2 regions of the Staphylococcus parequorum genome follow, and region 1 is predicted to be linked to the other one. Evidence: riboswitches for the same ligand, from Rfam matches in the RefSeq annotation. Region 1 holds a riboswitch; the other holds the start of a gene.
The links. Region 1 has a riboswitch for FMN ahead of ribD (bifunctional diaminohydroxyphosphoribosylaminopyrimidine deaminase/5-amino-6-(5-phosphoribosylamino)uracil reductase RibD). Riboswitches for the same ligand answer to the same signal wherever they lie in the genome.

Region 1 (11,513 bases):
TTTGCTAATTGGTGCACAGATGAGTCCTCTACCATATTTCGCCATGAAATTAACGGTATTATCTTGCATCCATTCTGTCACAGCTACTAGGTCGCCTTCGTTCTCTCTGTTTTCATCATCAACGACCACAATACTTTTACCTTTTTTAAGCTCCGCAAGCGCTGTATCTATACTATCTAATTTCATACTACCCCTCCTAAAATCCAAATGCTCTAAGTTTTTCGGTGCTTAATCCTGATTCATTATTACTGACAATTCTCTCTACATATTTGAATAACATATCAGTTTCAATATGGACCGGATCGCCTACACGTTTTTGATTTAAAATAGTGGATCTTCGCGTTTCAGGAATGAGATGAATGTCGAATTCAGCATCTTTTAATTGAAAAATAGTTAAACTTACGCCATCTACAGTTATGGATCCTTGTGGCACCATTTGTTTAATAAGTGTAGTAGTAGGCTTTATTGTTACAATTTTAGAATTATCTGATGCTTGTATACGTGTAATCTTAGCTACTTCATCTACATGCCCGAGCACAAAGTGCCCTCCAAAACGACCTTGACCACTCATCGCTCTTTCTAAATTCACTTCTGCAGATTGGTTTAAATGATTTAGATAAGTCTTATTTTCTGTACCTTTAATTACTTGTACTGAAAACGAATGCTTATTAAAATCAACAACAGTTAAACATGCGCCATTCACACTTATAGAATCTCCTATATGCATGTCTGATAAGATGGTCTCGCAATCAATTGTTAAGTTAACTACAGATTGTTGTGTCGTTATTTTTTTAATCGTGCCTATTTCTTCAACAATACCGGTAAACATGATTATTCACTTCTTTCGCAACTCTAATTTAATGTTTTGCTCAAGCATTTGGGAATTAACAATTTCGAATTGTGGTACTTCTGATAATCTAAAAATGTTTTTAGTTTGATAAAATTGATAATTACCAGAACCACCTATAATTTTCGGGGCATAATATAAGATAAGTTCATTCGTATATTGAGATTGTAGAAATGCTGAAGATACGGTTGGACCCGCTTCTACTAACAATTTCCCAATTCCCTTTTGATATAAATCTATTAAAATATTTTCAATTGAACAATCAGTTAAAATAATAATTTCTACATGTTCAATATCTGTTTTCAAGTTTTTATTTTGTGTATAAATCCAAATAGGTGTATTAGCATTTTTAAACATGTCTAATTCAAAATCAATTTGGCCTGATTGCGATAAAATCACTTTTATTGGATGCTTACCTTCCTCAATTCGTGTTGTATATTGAGGGTTATCTGCATCTAACGTGCCTCTACCTGTAAGTACAGCATCATGCGTATGACGTAAGTTGAATACATCATGCTTAACGGCTGTATTCGTAATCCATTTACTTTCACCTTCATCAGTGGCCTGTTTACCGTCTAAACTACAAGCTACTTTAACTGTCACTTCAGGAACCTCTTTACTTTTGCTTATAAAGAAGTCTTTGTACAAGTGTTCTGCTTCTGCATTATGACGAAATTCAACTTCTACTCCTGCATGTTGTAATATTTCGTCACCGTTAGACGCTAAAGTCGTATCTTTTACAGCATATATGACTTTCTTTATGCCAAAATCAATAATTTTATTTACACAAGGTGGCGTTGAACCAAAATGTGTACATGGCTCTAATGAGATAAAAATGGTACCATCTTTAGCTTCATCTTGTGCCATATCTAACGCTTGTACTTCAGCATGTTTATCGCCCTTTTTTAAGTGTGCGCCCATCCCTACGATTCGGCCGTCTTTAACAACTACCGCGCCTACAGGTGGGTTTACACCCGTTTGACCATTGACCATTTTTGCTAATTGGATTGCATAATTTAAATATTGACTCACGTTATCACCTCTAAATAATAAAAAAACACCTGAAATAAAATATTTCAGGTGTGGGATATATTGATATAACATCATTAGCTTCAAGTTAAATACACTTATCCATTTTCAAACATAAGTGTATGCCAAATAAACACTTAAAAAGTGTCGTTTTTGTTATACTTCATTCTTTCTCCCATCCAGACTTTACTGTCGGCTCTAGAATCTCACTAGATCAGCCACATTTGAATAATCAAATGCAGGTCGCAGGCTTTGTTTACTGCCGGTTGGGAATTTCACCCTGCCCCGAAAGAATATCTATGAAATTGTAATTAATGATTGAGTCAAGTAACTCTTACTAAGTTACACCAATATCGTACTACATTTTAGGCAGAATGACAATTCATATTATCTAAGTCGGCTTTATTTTTAACGTATTATTATTATTAAAATGCTTTAAATACTAATAAGAAAAGCTTTTTACTTAAATTAATGAAAAAATAAATTAATTTTTATTATGACTTTTATAACCTTAATAATCTAGTTATCATTTAACAGATTAACCTCTCGAAACCATACAGTTAATGTTTTTATTTTTGTAATTACTTATTCGGTAATAACTGATTTACTATGCTAACTGCTTGTTTAACTATCATTGCTACACCATTTCGAGACTGATTGATTCCATTTGTTAATTGACCTAATGCGTACATGTGTTTAAGTGTTCCATAACGAGGGCTTATAATTTGATTTGTTTCAGCAATAATTTGAATACCACCAAGTGGATGCGCTTGTACAACCTGTCTATTTTCAAGATTCAAAACCAATTGATCATCACTATCAAGATCTGAAAGTTGTGTTTTTGAACCAGTTGCGTTGATTACGACATCAAATTTATGGTTTGCCTCTGTTTCATTTTTATATTTGAAACAAAATTGACTTGCTTCATATTGAACATCCTCTAGACCACTTTTAATTTCAATAGTCCCATTTTTGATATGATCTATAATTAATCGAGCTGTGCGTGGAGGCATTGGATTAGAATTATCCTTTAATATAGATTGGTAATCTTTTAAAAATTGTTTTTGATCTTCCCTACTGAAACTATTCCAAATCCAATTTAAATTCTCTTTTACTAATTCAAGTATACTTTGGAATGCCCCTAATTCAGTTGCGTGTTCTAAATCATATGTTAAATCCTTCACAGGGTCATTTTGTCTACGGTGCACTAATTTTTCAATTGCAATATCATAATATGCACAATCTTTCATAAATAAAGTTAGTGCTTTTTCTAAAGGTACGTTTCCAAAATTTTCGTTCTTTATTGCATTAAAATTTTCTGGTGTTAAGTATTTAAATTCAATGTCAGGCATTTCGCCTCTCACGCTTGGCAATTGACCTTTGCGACTTGTTATAGTAATTGGTAATTTAGGATGATGTGCAGTAACATAACGAATTACATCTAAAGATGCTAAACCTGTGCCAATGATCGCAATTCTGTCAGTATCCTTCACATCATCTAACGTATTATAAGTTGGATATGGTGTGTGAATATATCCTTTTTTTCCTTTCAAATGGTATGGATCATGGTATGACAGTGTACCAATCGTTAAAAATACAGCATCATACTTTTGACAATTCGACATGTCTTTCGACGTACAAACATAATATTTAACATCCGTTTGACCTACATCAGCCTCAATGAAAACTTCTGACACTTCTTCTTTAATCATCTGGACATTTTCAAATTGCTGATTATATTTTTCTAAAAAATCTTTCATATAATGACCAAATATAAACCTTGGTAAATACTCCGGATTAGAAAACTTAAATATCGATTGTGATTTGTACCATTCGTAAAATTCACCTTGATTATCTAAATTTAAAGACATTTGTTTCGCAGGCATATTGATTAATAATTGATCACTGTCATTTTGAAAAGGTACACCTTGCCCCATATTTTTAGGATTATCGTACATGTCTATATTCATTGTTGCAAAATTATCATGTTTCACTAATTCCTTTAGCAAGCTTACACCCGCTGTGCCCATTCCTATGATAGCTATTCGCATTGTACACATCCTTATTAAATTTATTTATATTCATTATAGCAATGATTAACCTTATATTACATGCTAATGTATTCAACTACCGTACAATTTAGCGTTGTTATAATATTTTGATAAATATGTTAATATTAATATATTGAAAAAATATTATTTCTGTACTTATTTTAAGGAGCTAGACAATGAAATTTTTAAAACATTTATTATTTTTAATTATAGCAAGTACAATATTATTATCCGGTTGTGGATTGCCAGGACTTGGTGGAAGTCAATCAAAGAACGAGATTAAAGTTTCAGCTTTGGCTACGAGTGAGTCTCAAATCATGGCATATATGATCATAGATCTTATCGAACATGATACAAAAGGTAAAACTAAAGGTTCAATCATTAATAACTTAGGCTCAGCTACAATCCAGCATAATGCGCTAATGAATAACGATGCTGATATTTCGAGCACGCGATATACTGGGACAGATTTAGTGGGTGTCCTTGAGTCTGAACCCGTTACTGACCCTAAAAAAGCGATGGCTTTAACTAAAAAATTGTTTCAGCAAAAATTTAATCAGACCTTTTTTGATTCATATGGTTTTGAAAATACCTTTGCCTTTATGGTAACCAAAGAAACTGCTGAAAAATATGATTTACATACTGTTTCAGATTTAGAAAAAGTAAAAGATCAAGTAGATGTAGGCACAGATACCACTTGGATTAAACGTGGGGGCGATGGTTATGCACCTTTCCAAGCACATTATGGCTTTGCTTTTGATTCTATTAAACCGATGCAAATCGGACTCGTTTACGATGCTTTGAAAAGTAAAAAATTAGATGTTGCACTAGGCTATACGACTGATGGTAGAATTGCAGCTTATGATTTAGTAGTACTTGAAGATGATAAAAAGTTCTTCCCAACATATGATGCAAGTGCTGTAGCACCAAATAAACTTTTAAAAGAACAACCAGAAGTTAAGAAAGCACTTAATAAATTGAACGATAAAATAAGTACGGAGCAAATGCAAAAATTAAATTATGAAGCAGATGGAGAAGGCAAAGAGCCCGCAGTTGTTGCAGAAGAATTTTTAAAAGAGCACAATTACTTTGAAAAAGAATAATGCTCAGTATATACACCTGTATGTAGTTATTGATGTATCTTCACACCCATTTAATGTTAATATGTTGGCATAGATTAGGATGTGATAATATGAAATTTACTATAAAAGTGTTTATATCAGCGCTCATGTTCTTCATTCTTATAAGCAAAAAAAACAAAGTAGAATAATAAAAAAGAGTTTCCAAAATTGGAGACTCTTTTTTTATATAAATTATGAAATTAATAAATAAAGCTTACTTCAAGAGAATAATATCAATTAAAAAATAGGATTTATAGATGCTCTGCCATTATCAATTGATTGATTCAACATAATAAACACCATCACTGTTTAATTTATAAATATTAAAATATTGGCAGTAATTTGGGCCGACGCCTGACTCGTTAATAAATCACTAGCTGAAGACTACAGGCTAAGGCAGTGCCAGCGGAAAGCATGCACAAAAAAACTGCCAACAAAATCAGAGGCTTTGTTGGCAGTCTGAAACCAACTGCTTTTATAGCAATTGGTATTCTTCGTTCTATTGTATTAGAAATAATATTTCAAATACTTATCTAATTTTTGTGCTTTTCATCATCTTTATAAACAAAATATTTATAATATTTACCTTCTGTTTTCATATCTTCATAGAAATGAGCCATTAAAGTCGCATTACTTTCAGCCCATTTAATGTCTGTAGCGTATTGGTGTTCTCCTGGATTTTTAGGATTCCATCTCATACTATAAAGCGTGTTTTGATCTTCATTAGATAGAAAGTGATCATGAATGAAGTTAGCCCCACCACTAATTGCTTTTTGTGGTGTGTCCCAGCCATGTTTTTTAGCATATTCTGAACCTGTTTTAATCGGATCTTCATCAAGTGCACCTACACCAAAGAAGTTATAATATTTTTTACCATCAATTTCTACACCACTTGCAAGCTCACTTTTAGCAGAGCCTGTTTCAAGTAACGCATGTGAAATTAAATAAACTTCATTGACGTGCTTATCCTGTGCTGCTTTTATAAAATCATCTGAATGCTCTAACAACGTAGGGTTATCTATGAGCATGCGTTTTATTCTATTTTCATCAATACCTTGATACTTATCTAATTCTAAAAATTGGTATTTTTGCGTATCACTTTCAATAAATTCACTACTGTTCATCGCAGCTTTTATCTCAGTAGATGACGCATCTCTCCATGTTTTATTATCTTTGCTTGAAACTTGTTGGCTAGTATAATTATCAATTTGTTTTTTTGATGCTTTATCCAAAGTTACTTTAAGATTTTCTACTTTTTCTTGTTCGTCAACTTCTTTAAAAAAGATTTGATCTGAGATCATTGAAAAAACAACAACCGCAGCTACACCTAAGACTATCAATAAACCAATGATTGATAGAATTGAGCCTTTTTTATGCTTCGTCATGTTTACACCTCTTAGGTAATAATTAGGAAGGACACGCCTTCGTCATATGTATCATAGCTTTAAAGCCATCCGATTATAAAGTTTAACACTAATTACTTGAACAGACAATTTAATATGAACGTTGTTACATATTCATAAAAAAAGTAATGAAATTTTAATTTCATTACTCTTGACTTTTATAATAATCCATTATAATAAAGCTTGCAGCTTGTGATCTATTTTTATAAAAATAACGATTTAAATCAATCGTACCTTCTATTTCCCCATCTCGATACATCATTTCTTTTGCCATGTTGTTTATCATAACAAAATCTGATTTATCTTTAATCGTATCCAAATCATCATGCCTTGCAAAAAAATGTTCTAAATTTAAATATGCGTAATCCATATAAACCTCCTGATAATTGTCCGAAGATAATAATATACCTCTAAAGTGTTATATCTTTAAGTTGAATACGCGCTAATGTTATAAAACTTAAAATTTATCTATCTTATGACTACTATTTAACACCTATTATCCCTATTTGGCAAATGAAAATTACTATTTCTTATAATAAAATAATAACATCCGGAAATATATGTTGTATATACGACAATGGAGAGAATGAATGACCTTTGAAGAAGTTTATAAAAAGTACAAACATATTATTCATTATCTATTAAAAAAGTACAATATTAAGTACAATTATGATGAATATGCTCAACTCCTCTTAATTAAAATGTGGGAGCTAAGCAAAATCTACAATTCACAAAAAAGCAGCTCATTAAACACCTTCTTATATTCACGATTAAATTTCTATTTGATAGACCTTTTCCGCAAACACCAACCACTACTACTAGTTGATCCTATAGAACAAGAAGTTAAAGCTTCTTTATATAATGATGATTATGACAGTATGCTAGTTTTCCAACAATTTTTATCATTATTGACTGATAAAGAGCAACAATGGTTACGATTAAAATTTGCAGGACTTAAACAATATGAAATTGCAAAACTTCTAAATTGTTCTGTCTCAACTTTAAAAAACTATCAAAAACGAATTCAACAAAAACATTTGAAATTTTATACCTAAGATTGAGGTGAATATGATATGACGCCACTTACTCAATTGCTTTATTTCAAAACAGTTCTTGGACCAGAAATATTAACAATATGCCAATATACTACGCACCAATTCACTTACCCTACTACAATTAATCTCACGTTAAATTATTTTTTAGAATCACGACATTTATCTTTAACACTTCAGACGAAACAAGCCAAACAATTACTAAAAATACGCAAGATCGTTCCAATATTTATTAATAGCGATATAACATTATTTCCAGTAAAACCACAGCGCTCACCAATACAATATTATATTAACGCAATCCCAATCACTGGATTAAAGTCAAAAGGAACACAAACAATTATATATTTTGAAAATGCTACCTATATTACAGTTAATGCTACCTATATTACAGTTAATGCTTCCTATGTATTTATTCATAAAAAATGGCAAGAAAGTTTAACACTTTCTCACCATTTAACTTAACACGATTCAACTATAGTGCTTTATTATGCTTATATTCTAATAATTTTTTCGTAAAATAAGCAGTTACCATTTTAATCAAATATAAACTAACGATTAATAGTAATATTGAGCCAATCAAGGTCAAAATAACAGTGGTTGTAGATAATTGCACTTCAGGTTTAATAAAGTATTGCACAGATGATAGACTTGTCAAAAAACCAAATAAAAACAAACCTAAGAGCACGATATATGTGATTAAAATACCTATAAGCAATGCAAATAATTGTGTTGATGATACAACTTTCTCTTTAAAGACATATTCCTTTAAAAATTGATTTGAAAATGCAATAGGACGATTAAAATTTTGTCCATCACTAGACTTAGTAACTTCCTCTAATACTTCATTCAATTGACTTTTTTCTTTTTTATTTAAAAACCATAATTGCTTTTTAACTTTTTGTTTAAAGATATCTAGTTTCATAAATGTTTCTCCTTTAGAACTTTCACAGTACACTATACTCATTAAATAATAAATCAATTATCTAAGTTATTCAATTAAATTTTATAATATTTGTATTAACTTTAATTTTATCGATTTTTATTTCATCTAATCTACGATAACTAAGCCCATTAATGCTGCAAATTGTACAGCTTGATTTCTAGAAACTTTGCAACCTAATAAGTCTTCTTTATTAACCACAAATGACTCAAAATAAGATTGGCTCAAATCACAATCTTTTAATGGGGTTTGGTAAATTGATAAATGCTCTAAATTACTATTGTCAAAAACAACCTTTTTCAAATTTGAATTATGAAATTCAGCATTTTCAAAGTTACTTTTTTGTGTCATCAGTGCTTCTATCTTAGAGTCCACAACACTTATAAAATCAGCTTTCACTTCATCAAACACTGTATTTCCAAACCTCATATAGTTAAATAAAGTTCCGGTCATACGACAATTTTTAAATGTCACTCTATGTATGGAACCATGATCCATTTTCGTATTCGAGAAATCGCAATTTTCAAAAATAACATCTGTAAAATCAGCGCGACCTAAATCAGAGTTAGAAAAATCACAATCCTTGATATATGAACCATAAACTACAAATCTTTGTAAAACTTTATTACTTAAATTAGCATTTTGTATTTCCGCAACTTCAACTATATCATCTTCATCTTGAAAAATTTCTTCTAATTCTTTAAGTTCTAAATTTGCGCTGATTTTGGGTTGTTGTATTTTCATAAATCATCTTCCCCTCTATATCATTCATGTTTAATCGAACAAGTATATATATTTTAAGAACTTCAACAGTATAACAGATATCTAGCATCCTATACTTATGCTCAATATAAAAGCTGAGACAACTCATTTAGAATGAATTGCCTCAGCTTATTATTATTTGAAATTTAAATTTCTTAATCTTCTATTAAAGAATAGATAATCCTGAACTTTGAATATCTTTAGCAAATCCTTGTACTGTATCAACTGATAATTCGTTAATATCACGGCCAAGGTTGTTATTTACTTTTTTAACAACGTCTGCAGGACATGTAATGATATCTGCGCCAACTTCATCCGCTTGGATTACATTGATTACTTCACGACAGCTTGCCCAAAGTAATTTAACGCCTTTTTTACTATGTGTTACTTCTGCTGCATCTTTCATCATTGGAACTGGATCTACACCAGTATCAGCAATACGACCAGCAAATACTGATACATATGTTGGAACACCTTCTGTTACAGCTTCTGTAATTTCTTTAACTTGATCTAAAGTATAAACAGCAGTTACATTTAAACGTACATTGTCTGCTGATAATTTTTTAATTAGAGAAATAGTTGATTCACCTTTTGTGTTTACGACTGGAATTTTAACAAATACGTTTTCACCATATTGTTTCAAAATTTCAGCTTCTTTTTCCATTGTTTCTAAATCATCTGCGAATACTTCGAATGAAATAGAAGCATCAGGAATTTCACGAACAGCTTCTTCTGCGAAAGCTTTATAATCTGTTACACCTGCTTTTGCCATTAAACTAGGGTTAGTAGTAAAACCATCTACTTGTTTATTTTTATAAGCTGTTTTCATTTCTTCAATATCTGCACCATCTGCAAACACTTCAACATTTAATTTTGCCATTACTAATTCCTCCTGACTTAAATAAATAATTCAATAAAGAATTATTCTTATAACGGTTATTAACCATACAACTCATTTATACCACCATTAATCACTAAATTCTAATTTTTTGCTTAAATTGTCAAAATCTTTAGAGTAAAAAGAAACATTAAGATACTTCAAGCTCTATATTGTTATGTTTTACTATAAATCTAAATATATATATATTCTAAATTTACAAATTAGTTAAATTTTTGTAAATCTATGGTATTATTATTTAATGAATTGTACTAGGAGGTAAATATGGCACGTTCAAAACTTTATTTTTATTTATCTAGTTTATTGGTTATTATTAGCTTGTATTTTAATACTAGAAATCCTCTAATTACTATGCATTTTAGTTCAATGATCAAATTAATTTTTGTTTGTAGTATTATTAACGCTATAATTTTAATAATTTCAATTATTTTAGCAGATAAATCAATTAAACACTTACATGAAAATTCTGGATGGGTTAGAAAAGCAAGTAAAATATTACCTTATGTGATATTAGTAGTGCTTATCATCCATATCGTTGCTTCACTATCAACGTTTGGTATTATTTTCTAATTAATGCTACAAAAGTTATAATACTTTTGTAGTTTTTTATTTTTTGTCGAGAGGAAGAATAAAAACAATGCAATACTTATATATTTTTATAGGCGGCGCGATTGGTGCTTTACTAAGATATCTATTAACATTCATCAATCAAACTACTGAATTTCCAGCAGACACATTTATTGCTAATGTTGTTGGCGCTTTCTTAATGGGACTTATTGGAACGATGACTATAAAGTATTTTAGAAATAATCCATTACTTAAAAAAGGTATAACTACTGGATTTTTAGGTGCACTCACTACTTTTTCTACTTTTCAATTTGAGCTTGTTTCGTTTTTAGAACAACAAGCATATTTATTAATGATTTTATACGCTTTAAGTAGTTATATTATAGGTATACTTGTCTGTTATCTTGGTGTGAAAATGGGGGCTCGTATATCATGACACAATTACTGTTAGTTATGTTAGGTGGCGGTCTCGGAGCTGTAATCAGAGGATTTATTACTAACGTTTGTACAAGTAGATTTAATAGTAAGCTACCTATTGCAACGCCAATTGTTAATATATTAGGCAGTTTAATAATTGGTTTATTGATGGGTATGACATTAAATATAGATTGGGTCCATCCCTTTGTAGTTGTCGGCGTTCTCGGTGGATTAACTACATTTTCTACTTTATCTTCAGAGTTAGTCAAATTACTAACATCCGAAAAGAACATTTTTAACTTTTTAATTTATTCTTTACTGCAATATGGCGTTTCATTTTTATCCTGTTTATTAGGATACATCATGATTTAGCCGATTAATTGAAATTCAGATGCATATAAATACAATAGGTATTAATAACTT
Region 2 (11,513 bases), 290 kb from region 1:
TTTCTTCAGTTACTTTTTCAATACTTTTACCTGTAGTATCTACTGTAATTGCATCATCCGCTTTTTTCAAAGGTGAAATTTCACGTGTCATGTCATAATTATCTCGATCGGCAATTTCTTGTTTTAATAGTTCAACATTAGAGTCGATGCCTCTTTGTTCATTATCTTTTTGTCTACGCATTGCGCGTTCTTCAACAGAGGCAATCATATAAACTTTTAAATCTGCATCTGGCAATACAACTGTTCCAATGTCTCTACCATCCATAACAATACCCTTTTGAGCTGCTAATTCTTGTTGCTTTTTAACTGCAAAAGTGCGCACAGCTTCTTTAGATGCTACAAAGGAAACATTGTTTGTCACATCATTTTCTCTTAAAAAATCAGTAACATCATGGTTATCTAAAATGACTCTCTGACCTTTTTCTTCATCATACGTCAATGATAATTCGGATGAATCTATCAATTGCGAGAAGTCTTCAGTCTTATTTTGTTGTAAATATTTATAAGTTATAGCGCGATACATTGCGCCAGTATCTACATAAATCATTGATAATTGTGCAGCAACGCGTTTAGCTATTGTACTTTTCCCTGCAGCAGCAGGTCCATCAAGTGCGATATTAATTAATTTCATTTTAGTAAACCTTCCTTGTTGTTTTATGTATAATATTTTATCATAAATATGTAAGTTATAAATAGGAGGAATGCCCATATGAAAAAACTTCTTCTCATACATACTGGTGGGACGATTAGCATGTCACAAGATGAAACTAATAAAGTAGTAACAAATTCAGACAATCCAATATCCAACCATCAAGACATTATTGAACAATATGCTGATGTAACAGAAATTACGCCATTTAACGTTCCATCCCCACATATGAATATAAAATATGTAGAAATATTAAAGCATATTATTGAGGATGCTAGTAGGAATGAAAATTATGATGGGTTTGTTATTACACATGGTACAGATACGTTAGAAGAAACAGCATACTTACTAGATCTTACTATAAATGTTTCAAAACCGATAACAATTACGGGTGCTATGCGTTCTTCAAACGAAATTGGTTCAGATGGGTTATATAATTTCATCTCGGCTATTAGAGTGGCTTCAAGTGATAATGCAGCAGATATGGGTGTTATGGTCGTATTTAATGATGAAATTCATACTGCACGAAATGTGACTAAAACGCATACCTCCAATACAAATACATTTCAGAGTCCTAATCATGGCCCATTGGGTGTAGTGACAAAAAATAGTGTTCAATTTCACCATAAACCATACGAACATTTAGTTTTAAATGATATTAACCATGATTTAAATATTCCTTTAGTAAAAGCTTATATGGGAATGAATAGTGATGTATTAAACTTTTATAGTAAGCATCAAGTTGATGGCATCATTATCGAAGGCCTAGGCCAAGGCAATTTGCCACCTACATGTTTAGAGGGTCTAGATAAGTGTTTGGATAAAGCAATACCTGTTGTACTTGTCTCACGATCGTTCAATGGTATTGTTGGCCCAATTTATGGCTATGAAGGTGGCGGTGCTACCTTAGCTGAAAAAGGCGTTGTTTTTTCAAACGGATTAAATGGACCTAAAGCAAGACTTAAACTTTTAGTAGGTTTGAGTAATCAATTAAATGCTAATCAGTTAAAAAAATATTTCGAATCACAGTTATAATGATTTAAAAAAACTGAGGCTGGGACATATCACATGTCTCAGCCTCAGTTTTTTATATTGGCAGTGGCTGACGTAATTGAAAATATGCTTATATCAAGCTTGCATTCCATTTTATAGTCAGCCTTGCCGGGATGGAACGACGAAATCTCATTAGAAAAATTTCTGTCTCATACCCTAGTTTATTATATTATTATGATTCAAGTGGTGTTTGTTTTTTAGATAATATACTTTGAGTGATAATACCGCCGTGGTATTTGCCGTTTTCAATAAAAATTGTATTTGCATCATTGCCTGCCGCAATGACACCAGCGATATAGCAGTTTTCGACATTTGTTTCATAAGTTTCTCTGTTATAAACTGGCGCAGTACCAAACTCATTACTATTGATATCTATACCAATTGATTGTAGGAAATCATAGTCTGGATGATAACCAATCATAGCGAAGACATAATCATTAGGAATTTCAATTGTTTGATTTCCTTGCTCATAAAATACACTATCTTCTGTTATTTTAGTAACATTTGAGTTAAATGCCATGTTAATTTTTTCATGGCGTACTAGAGATTCGAAATTCGGTAGAATCCATGGTTTAATTGCCTTTGGATAATCTTCTCCACGATAAATAACTGTTACGTTAGCCCCAGCTTTTTCTAACTCTAAAGCTGCATCTACAGCTGAGTTTTTACCTCCGACAATTACAACATTTTGGTCAAAGTAAGGATGTGCTTCTTTAAAATAATGCATTACTTTCGGAAGCTCAGCTCCATCTACTTCAAGATGATTATGATGACCATAATAGCCAGTTGCTACAGTAAGGAATCTACATTGGTAGACATCTTTAGTTGTTGTAATCGTAAAACGGTTATTAATTTTTTTCACTGTGAGGACTTCTTCGAAAGCATTAACTCGCAATTGATGATGCTTAACCACTGCTCTGTAATATACTAGAGCTTGATTTCTATGTGGTTTGCTTTCTTCAACAATAAATGGAATATCCCCAATACTTAATTTATCACTTGATGAAAAGAAAGTTTGATGTGTAGGATAATTATAGATTGCATCTACAACATTTCCTTTTTCAATAACTAAAGTATCAATACCTTTTTTCTTTTGTTCAATAGCAGCACTTAATCCGCAAGGACCGCCACCAATAATTATACTTTCAACTGTTTGCATAGTTTATTTGTCCTCCTTATACCACCAATATATTATACCAGTAGTTTAGAAAAAACCAAATGATAGAAATCGAATATTTTTGCACAAATGATATTGACGCTTTATTAAACTTAAAAAATTAATGAAAAAACGACAAAACTCACTAATTTAAGGAGTTTGGTCGTTTAATTGGTTTTTACTTATAAGGTGATGAACTATTGTGGAATAACAAGGCGTTGTCCATTATGGATTTCATTTCCTTGTAGATTATTTGCTTGTCTGATTTTTTCAACGTTTTCAGGAGAACCACTACCATAATATTGAATAGCAATTCTATATAGGTTTTGACCATTGACTACATGTGATTGTTGGCCAGAGTTACTATTTGCTTGTTCGCTATCTTGGTTGTTAGTTGCTTGTGATTGATCTGAAGATGAATTGCTTTGAGCGTTAGATTGATCACTTTGTTGATCTTGACCGCTCTGACTGTTTTGGTCGCTTTGACCTTGACTGTCTTGCGTATTATTTGTTGCATCTTGTGAACCATTGCTAGCTGAATCAGAATTTGCATCGTTACTTGATTGATCAGAATTTGCATCACTGTTTGCTTGGTCAGTGTTTTCGCTATCAGAATTGGCAGAATCTGAACCGCTATTGCTGTCTTCTGAGTTTGCAGATGAGTTATCTTTGTCTTCATCTTTATTGGCTTTATCATCTTCTGATTTTTTATCTTCATCTTTTTCTTTTTCAGAATCAGACTTACTATCTTTATTATCAGCTACTTTTTTGTCATCGCTATTTTTGTCACCATCGTCATCGCCAGTTAAAGCCATGCCACCGAAAATAGCAATTGCAGCTAATATTAATATCGCAGCTAATATTGGTAATAATTTACCTAATAAACCGCCTTTTTTCTTTTTCTTATTATCGTCATCATTGTTATCACCATTATTACCATTGCCGCCATTACCATTACCGCCGTTGCCATTGCCGCCAGCTTTAGAATGTGCCGCTGCGGCAGCACCTGTTCCGGCAGCAGCAGCGCCACCAGCTACAGCAGCACCTTTTTTCTTAGAACCATTTTTTTCTTTGTTCTTTTCATCTTTATCTTGTGCTTCGTTTTCGCTGTGATTATCTTTATTGTCTTTGTTGCCTTTGTGCTTGCCAGCAGCATAAGCACCTGCACCAGTTGCAGCGGCACCTCCAGCTACAGCAGCGCCTTTTTTCTTAGAGTTATCTTTATCTTGCTCTTTTTTATCTTGATCTTCTATATCTTTTTCATTTTTATTCTGCTCGGTTGCTTTATTGTTATTATCTTGGTTGTTATCTTGCTTATGTTCATCTTTGTTATCACTATGCTTGCCAGCAGCATAAGCACCTGCACCAGTTGCGGCAGCGGCGCCTCCAGCTACAGCAGCACCTTTTTTCTTAGAACTATTATTATCATTTTCTGAATGCGAAGCATCATCTGATTTGTCTGCTTGTTCGTTATCAGAGTTGTTGATATTTTGTTCATTATCATTTAAGTCATTTTCTGAATCTTTATTATCATTGTGCTTTCCAGCAGCATAAGCACCTGCACCAGTTGCAGCAGTGCCACCAGCTACAGCAGCACCTTTCTTATTAGATTCATTATCTTTTTGTGATTCAATATTTTCATTGGAATCATTTTGGTTTTCTTTTGTATTTTGATTGTTTGTAGATCCAGGGTTTAAATCATTATTCTTCGAAGGATCTTTTGTTGAGTTATTATTATCTTGTGGTGATTGATTTTCGCCTTGAACTTCATCATTGTCATGTTCAGGCTGATTATCTGAATTTTGATTTGTAGCTGTGTCACGTCTGCGCTGTCTTCTTTGAGCGTTTCTAGGAGGGAATTGTTCGTCTGTCTTATCAGAAACTTCCTCTTTTACGTTGTCAACTGAACCGTTAACGGAATCCTTTGCATTGTCTTGATGTTCTTTTGGATCAATGGATTGACGATTTTTTTCAAAATCATCTTTAAAATTGTTGTTAGACAAATTCATCATCCTTCCTCGTTTTAATTTAAGTATATACTGTTATACCCTAAAAATAAGTAAATATGTATAACTTTTTATGCAAAAAATCACTATTAAACTAGTATATATGTAGTATTATAGCTTGTTTGAAAAAGTGAAGTAAAGTATTTGTCTATTATTTAAACAAATTTTGTATTTTTTCATTAAAATCCATTTTTCTTTTTACTTTTTTTCTATTAATTAAATTAATTACATTTAAATCAGAATCATTATCACAGCATTGATCAGGTCTTTTACTTAACGTTTCACCAAAGAATTCCATCATATAAGTGCGTCGACATTGGTCTAGGTTTTTGTATCCTAGCATACGTATATAACCTTGGCGTTTTCGTTGATAGGTCCTGTCAAATATCGTACGCAACTCAGTAAATGAGTAATAGCTATTTAATATTTCTAATATTTCAAATTTATCCGGAGTTACAAAGGCACCTACTTCAAAGGCATCTACATCCTCAGTGGTCATCATATCCGTAAATAATAGTGTTTCTAGTAAAAAACTATCGTCAGGTTGAAATAAACTAATTGCTTGACTGTCAGCCCCATCACGACCAGCACGACCAATTTCTTGCATGTAGTTTGATGGACTTGTTGATAAATGGTAATGAAAAATAGAACGTATATCTTTTTTATTAATGCCCATACCAAATGCACTAGTTGCCACGATGATAGGTATTTCATTATTTAAAAATTGATGCTGAACTGTGTGCCGTTCTTGATAAGATAAATCTCCATGATAAATACCTGTTAAAAATCCATAGTTATATATTTCTTTTGCTAAGGTTAGGCACACTTTTTTGGAAGAAACATATATAATTGTAGGTCCTGAATTTTCTAATGCTGGAAGTAACCATTTTAATTTAGCTTCATCGTCTGCGAAATTTTTATGTGTTAAAGAAATATTGTCTCTATTCATACTCGTTTTAATGACATGAAAAGATTTTTTAAACATATCATTTAAATCATAAGTTAAATAATTCGGTGCTGTTGCAGTCAGAGCAAGCACGGTTGCTGTCGGAAAACGTGCGATAATTTTACCTATAAGTGCATAGTGTGGTCTGAAATCATATCCCCATTCAGATAAGCAATGTGCTTCATCTAATACGACCATGCCGATATTCAAATTTTTAATGAGTTTGAAATTTTGCGGTTGGAGTATAAATTCTGGACTTAAATAGATAAATCGACTTTTTGTTAGTGATTCAATGTTTCTTTTTCTCTCATTTTCATCCATGCCTGAATGAATACAACAGACATGATGTTCACCATGTAATTTGAGTTGCATGACTTGATCATCCATCAAAGAAATGAGTGGTGAAATGATGAGAGTCGGTTGTTGACGTATGTATGTTGGTAATTGATAACAAAGACTTTTACCACTTCCTGTAGGTAAAATACCTAATGTATCTTCATTGTTCAATACACTTTCTATAATCTCTTGTTGACCAGGTTTAAAAGTCTCAAACCCGAACCACTTTTTTAGCTCATGTTGTAACATTGATTTCACCTCTCTCAATTCCAACGATAATCAATTTCAATTCAAAATAGCTGAGGTCAGAAAATATTTCTTTATAATTGCGTAGCCTCTCGCTACGATGTGAAATGTAATAAGTCATGAAATCAGTATAAGTTGAATGTGTTAAATAATCTTCATAATTCGATATGTAGCCTTTTATAAATAGCTCTAAAATATGATCATCTATCGTATTAGGTTTAACATTTTGTTGTGCAGCCAATTGTTCGAAGTTTAATCCATTTTGTAAACCTACGTAAGTTTGCTCTGTTTTATTTAATAATGATGGTAGCACAATCAGTTTATTTAACAGTGGATAGTTAGATTCGTGCTCAATCTCGTACATTAATGTGACTAAATCTGTAAATTCTAATTCAAATAAGTGTTCTTGTGGTATGTCTTCTATTAAACTAATTTGTTGTCGTGTATACATACTTTCTTCAAAACCTTGTAGGTAATAGTGAATATATATTGTGTTGTTTTTATTCAACATAGATTGGAATAATGTCGTAAGTTCTGCAATGAATTGGTCCTGTAATTGATTGCTTATAATTTCTTTATATACAAATTTAACTTGTTGGTGTACAGTACTATGTTGAGTAATAGGTACGAATTGATAGACCTTATGTTTAGTATTAGATAGGGTCTGAGTTAATAATTGTATGGCTTTAAATGTGTTAGTTAAACTATCAAACGTATGTCTCGGATGATTAGCGATATTTTGATAGCTATTATCTTGAGCATTAAATTGATTGAAATATCGCTCGAACGACTGATATTTCAAGTTAGGCATGCTGTGATATAATGACAAGAGTTGTTGACTACAGGCATCAAAAAAGGTTTGATGTGACTTTTTCCCTGTGATAATATTAAATATACTTTTTTCAGTTTTGTAATTGTGTGCATGTGTTTGTGCAAATTGGATTATATTATACATGTTTACTCCCTCATTCTATAAAACGAAAACATTTGAAAAATCTTAAAACAGTGACTACAATAATAATTGTGCTATTAGTGTAGCATTTTTGTCAAAGGAGGCGAAGAAATTGGCTAAATATACAATTGTTGATATGGATACATGCATTGCATGTGGTGCTTGTGGTGCCGCTGCCCCTGATATATATGACTATGATGATGAAGGTATTGCTTATGTGATACTAGATGACAACAAAGGTACAGCAGAGGTGCCGGAAGAATTATATGAGGATATGGAAGATGCGTTAGATGGTTGTCCTACTGATTCAATTAAAATTGAAGAAGAATCATTTGATGGAGATGCGTTAAAGTTTGAATAAAAGCAAGTTTAGTACCATAAAAGTAAGTATGCGATTTATACTTAATAATATATAATAAGCGTTTGTCTAAATATAGTGATTACTAACTATATTTACTAATGGCTACGTTTAAGGTTAGCGTGTTCACATTGCATGGAGCATGCTAATTTTTATGTCTAAAATGATTTTAAATTATGAATAGTTGATTTAATATATAAAAACAGGGCGATTTCTGTATTACTTTAATAGAAATCGCCCTGTTTTTATATTTATTTTGGTAATACATTTTTTAAACGTTTAAATAAAAGAATGAACACTATAGAAATAATAGCGCCTTTAATAATGTTGAATGGAATAACACCAGATACAATGACAATCTTAACGTTTTCTACAACATTAGATAAATTCATAATCATGCCATATAAAGGTAACAACACAAAGTAGTTCAAGATACTTAGAATAATTGTCATTACAATAGTTGCTACAGTAAAACCTATAATCTGTGATTTAAGGTTATATTTGTTTTTAGTAACATAATAAGCTGTTAGTAAAAAACTGGATGCTGCTAAAAAGTTAGCAACTGGACCTACTGGATCTCCAAGATTAAATAAAAAGTTTAATAAATTTTTTATAAATTCTACAATGATACCAGCGAGCGGTCCGAGTGTGAATGTAGCTAATAATGCGGGCACATCACTAAAGTCTAAAGTTAAATAAGGCGGTAAAAATGGTATTGGAAATTTTATAAACATCAATATAAAAGAAACCGCACTTAACATACTTATCGTAATAAGTCGTTTTGTTTGTTGTTGCATATTAAATTATCTCCTTCCATTCATCTTTCATCGAATAGGAGGATTTAACAGCACAACAAATAACCCTCCATCTTCTCCCATCCAGACTTTACTGTCGGCTCTAGATTTTCACTAGATCAGCCATTTATTTAAATGAAAATAAATGGGTCGCAGGCTTTAATTACTGCCGGTTGGGAATTACACCCTACCCCGAAGATGAATATCTTAAATTTTTATAAATATATCATAGCTTATTACTCAGGTAAAAACAATACTATTGCTCTAAATATGCTAAAAAGGGAGTAAAAGCGACTAAATTAAAGAAAACCTACACTTTTTAGTGAGTCTGCAAGCATAATTGATAATAAAGACCGGCGAAATAACAATAATGATTTCGCCGGTCTTTATATTAATGTTTGATTAGTTTAATTGAAGCAGTAACCACTCAACTATTTTCTATAACATCTCATTATTAGTTAACTTTGGTAATTTGACAATAAATGTTGTTCCTTTACCTAGTTTACTTTTAACGTCAATACTGCCACCATGTTCATCTATAATCATTCGACATATAAATAAACCTAGACCTGTACCTTGTTTACCACGTTTACGCGAGGAATCAACTTTATAAAAACGTTCAAACACTTGTTGTAGATGCTCTGGCGCAATACCAGAGCCCGTGTCTGTAATATATAATATGTTTTCTGTCTCTGTTTCCCCATAACTGATAGTGATGGCATCTCCTGCTTCGGTATACCTTGTTGCATTGTCTATCAAATTAGTTAAGACTTGTTCAATTCGATCTAAATCATAATACCACAGCTGTTCGTGCGTATTTGGATTTAAATTGATGCTTAAACCTAAACTCTCTGCATGACTTTGATATTTTTGTTGCATTTTATTTAGCAATGTATCAATTGGCTGAACAGATTTTTCTACCGTTAGCCCCTCAGCATCCATACGTGCAACACTGAGAAGCTCATTTACAAGTCGATTTAAGCGTTTAGTTTCATCTAGTACAATAGATAGTGATTCATGTATTTCATCGGGCTCTGTGACGATGCCGTCCACTATAGACTCAGTATAGCCTTGTAGTAATGAAATAGGCGTACGTAATTCATGTGAAACATTAGCAATAAAATCTTTTTTCATTTGGTCTATGTTATGTTCGTTTGTCATATCACGAATAATAGCTACGATACCACTACGACCATCTGGTTGAATTTGATCAATATAACTCGTTATTATTACTAAATAACGCGTATTTATTTCATATTCTTCAAATTGTGTTTGCTTGTTTTTGAAAGTACGTTCATTTTGTTTATCAAGCTTTTTGAGTTCATGATCACCAAGTATTTGAAGTGTGTTTTGAGCCATTTTATTAGAAATTATAATTTCTTTTTTATCATTGTATCCCAATACACCTTCAATCATAGAATTGATTAAACTATCACGAATATTTTTTGAAGATGACAAGGCATCTATATGTTGTTGAATTTCAGAACTCATCGTATTAAACGTACGAGATAATTCACCAATTTCATCGCGCGTATTTACAGGTACGACTTGAGCATAATCTCCTTTAGAAACTTTCAAGGCCTGTGTCCGTAAATTTCGTAACGGTTTTGTTATACGAGATGATAAGAAAAAGGCAAAAACGGTTGTAATTGCTAAGAAGATAATAGCGATAATTAAAATAATAACTGTAATTACGTTATTGGTTTCTTCAATCGTTTTTAAATCTTGATAGATAAATACGCCACTGTAGTTATTATTTCGATTATTATCTTGCTCAGTCAAGTTTTTAGCAGGATAACCAATTAACACATAAGTCCGCTGTTGCCCATTGATTTTGACAGTAACGTGTTCTGAAATTTGTTTTCCTTTATCAAACACTTGGTTATAATCTTTATTGTTTTTAATTTCTTTAAACATCTTGTCTTTAATTTTATCTTTATGTTGGCTCACCATATGCTTATCATTCATAATAATAAGCCCATCTGGGTTTTCTATCAATTTACGACTGTATTCAATAGCTGTAGTTTTATCATCTGCACTTTCCACCAATTGACTGATACGCTGTGCATCTTTGAGTAATGAATCTTCGGTTTCTTGCGTAAAATAGGACTGAATAAATGTTATGAGTGCAGCACTTAGTAAAATTAAAACTGTCGTTACTATTAAAATAATAGTTAACCACAGTTTTATTACTACATTATTTAGCCGATTCATCATTGGACTTAACCTCGAATTTATAACCAACACCCCAAACAGTTTGAATCATTTGAGCTGCTGCATCAGATACTCGATTTAACTTTTCTCTTAAACGTTTAACGTGAGTATCTACAGTACGCAAGTCGCCGTAGAATTCATAATGCCATACTTCTTTTAGAAGCTGTTCTCGATCAAAGACTTTGTTAGGTGTTTTAGCTAGAAATATTAACAACTCATATTCTTTTGGTGTTAAATTAACTTGGTTATTATCTGCTAATACTCTGTGTGCATCGTTGTCAATGACAAGGTGGTCAAATTCAATTAAATCACGCGCATGAGGTTCACTTTGTTCTGTATGCGCTACTTGTGTACGTCTTAACAACGCTTTGACGCGCAATACCACTTCACGAGGAGAAAATGGTTTCACGATATAATCGTCTGCACCAGATTCGAATCCTTCTACCCTATTTGTTTCTTCACCTTTAGCAGTCAACATAATAATTGGTGTTTCTTTGTGTTCTCTGAGACGTGAAGCAACAGTGATACCATCCATTTCTGGAAGCATAAGGTCTAATAAAATACATGAATAATCATGTTCCATCGCCATTTTATACGCTTCATTACCATCACTTGCTTCATGTATCTCAAAAGATTCTCTTTCAAGGTATAATTTTAATAATCTTCTGATTCGATCTTCATCATCTACGATAAGTATTTCATTTGACATACATATGTACCTCCCACACTGCTAACTTTCAATTTAATCACATTATATCATACGTTTAATAGGAAAAGTGATTACGAAGAAAAAGATTGTGAAA

Region 2: another riboswitch for FMN. It lies ahead of AAA453_RS08410 (ECF transporter S component); the one in region 1 lies ahead of ribD (bifunctional diaminohydroxyphosphoribosylaminopyrimidine deaminase/5-amino-6-(5-phosphoribosylamino)uracil reductase RibD).

The regions. Positions count from the first base shown of each region.
Region 1 is NZ_CP150682.1:1,434,569-1,446,081, reverse strand. It holds gene AAA453_RS07055 (bifunctional 3,4-dihydroxy-2-butanone-4-phosphate synthase/GTP cyclohydrolase II) at 1-186, opposite strand, end outside; gene ribE (riboflavin synthase) at 197-829, opposite strand; gene ribD (bifunctional diaminohydroxyphosphoribosylaminopyrimidine deaminase/5-amino-6-(5-phosphoribosylamino)uracil reductase RibD) at 836-1,879, opposite strand; FMN riboswitch at 2,040-2,173, opposite strand; gene AAA453_RS07040 (FAD/NAD(P)-binding protein) at 2,458-3,927, opposite strand; gene AAA453_RS07035 (osmoprotectant ABC transporter substrate-binding protein) at 4,104-5,030, shown strand; gene AAA453_RS07030 (N-acetylglucosaminidase) at 5,582-6,433, opposite strand; gene AAA453_RS07025 (hypothetical protein) at 6,597-6,821, opposite strand; gene AAA453_RS07020 (sigma-70 family RNA polymerase sigma factor) at 7,042-7,506, shown strand; gene AAA453_RS07015 (competence protein ComK) at 7,525-7,968, shown strand; gene AAA453_RS07010 (hypothetical protein) at 7,979-8,428, opposite strand; gene AAA453_RS07005 (pentapeptide repeat-containing protein) at 8,555-9,190, opposite strand; gene AAA453_RS07000 (transaldolase) at 9,375-10,088, opposite strand; gene AAA453_RS06995 (hypothetical protein) at 10,371-10,676, shown strand; gene crcB (fluoride efflux transporter CrcB) at 10,744-11,109, shown strand; gene AAA453_RS06985 (fluoride efflux transporter FluC) at 11,106-11,462, shown strand.
Region 2 is NZ_CP150682.1:1,728,065-1,739,577, reverse strand. It holds gene cmk ((d)CMP kinase) at 1-631, opposite strand, end outside; gene AAA453_RS08440 (asparaginase) at 710-1,684, shown strand; gene ypdA (bacillithiol disulfide reductase YpdA) at 1,875-2,861, opposite strand; gene ebpS (elastin-binding protein EbpS) at 3,056-4,867, opposite strand; gene AAA453_RS08425 (RecQ family ATP-dependent DNA helicase) at 5,016-6,395, opposite strand; gene AAA453_RS08420 (helix-turn-helix domain-containing protein) at 6,382-7,347, opposite strand; gene AAA453_RS08415 (ferredoxin) at 7,457-7,705, shown strand; gene AAA453_RS08410 (ECF transporter S component) at 7,954-8,499, opposite strand; FMN riboswitch at 8,565-8,700, opposite strand; gene AAA453_RS08405 (ATP-binding protein) at 8,935-10,710, opposite strand; gene AAA453_RS08400 (response regulator transcription factor) at 10,694-11,419, opposite strand.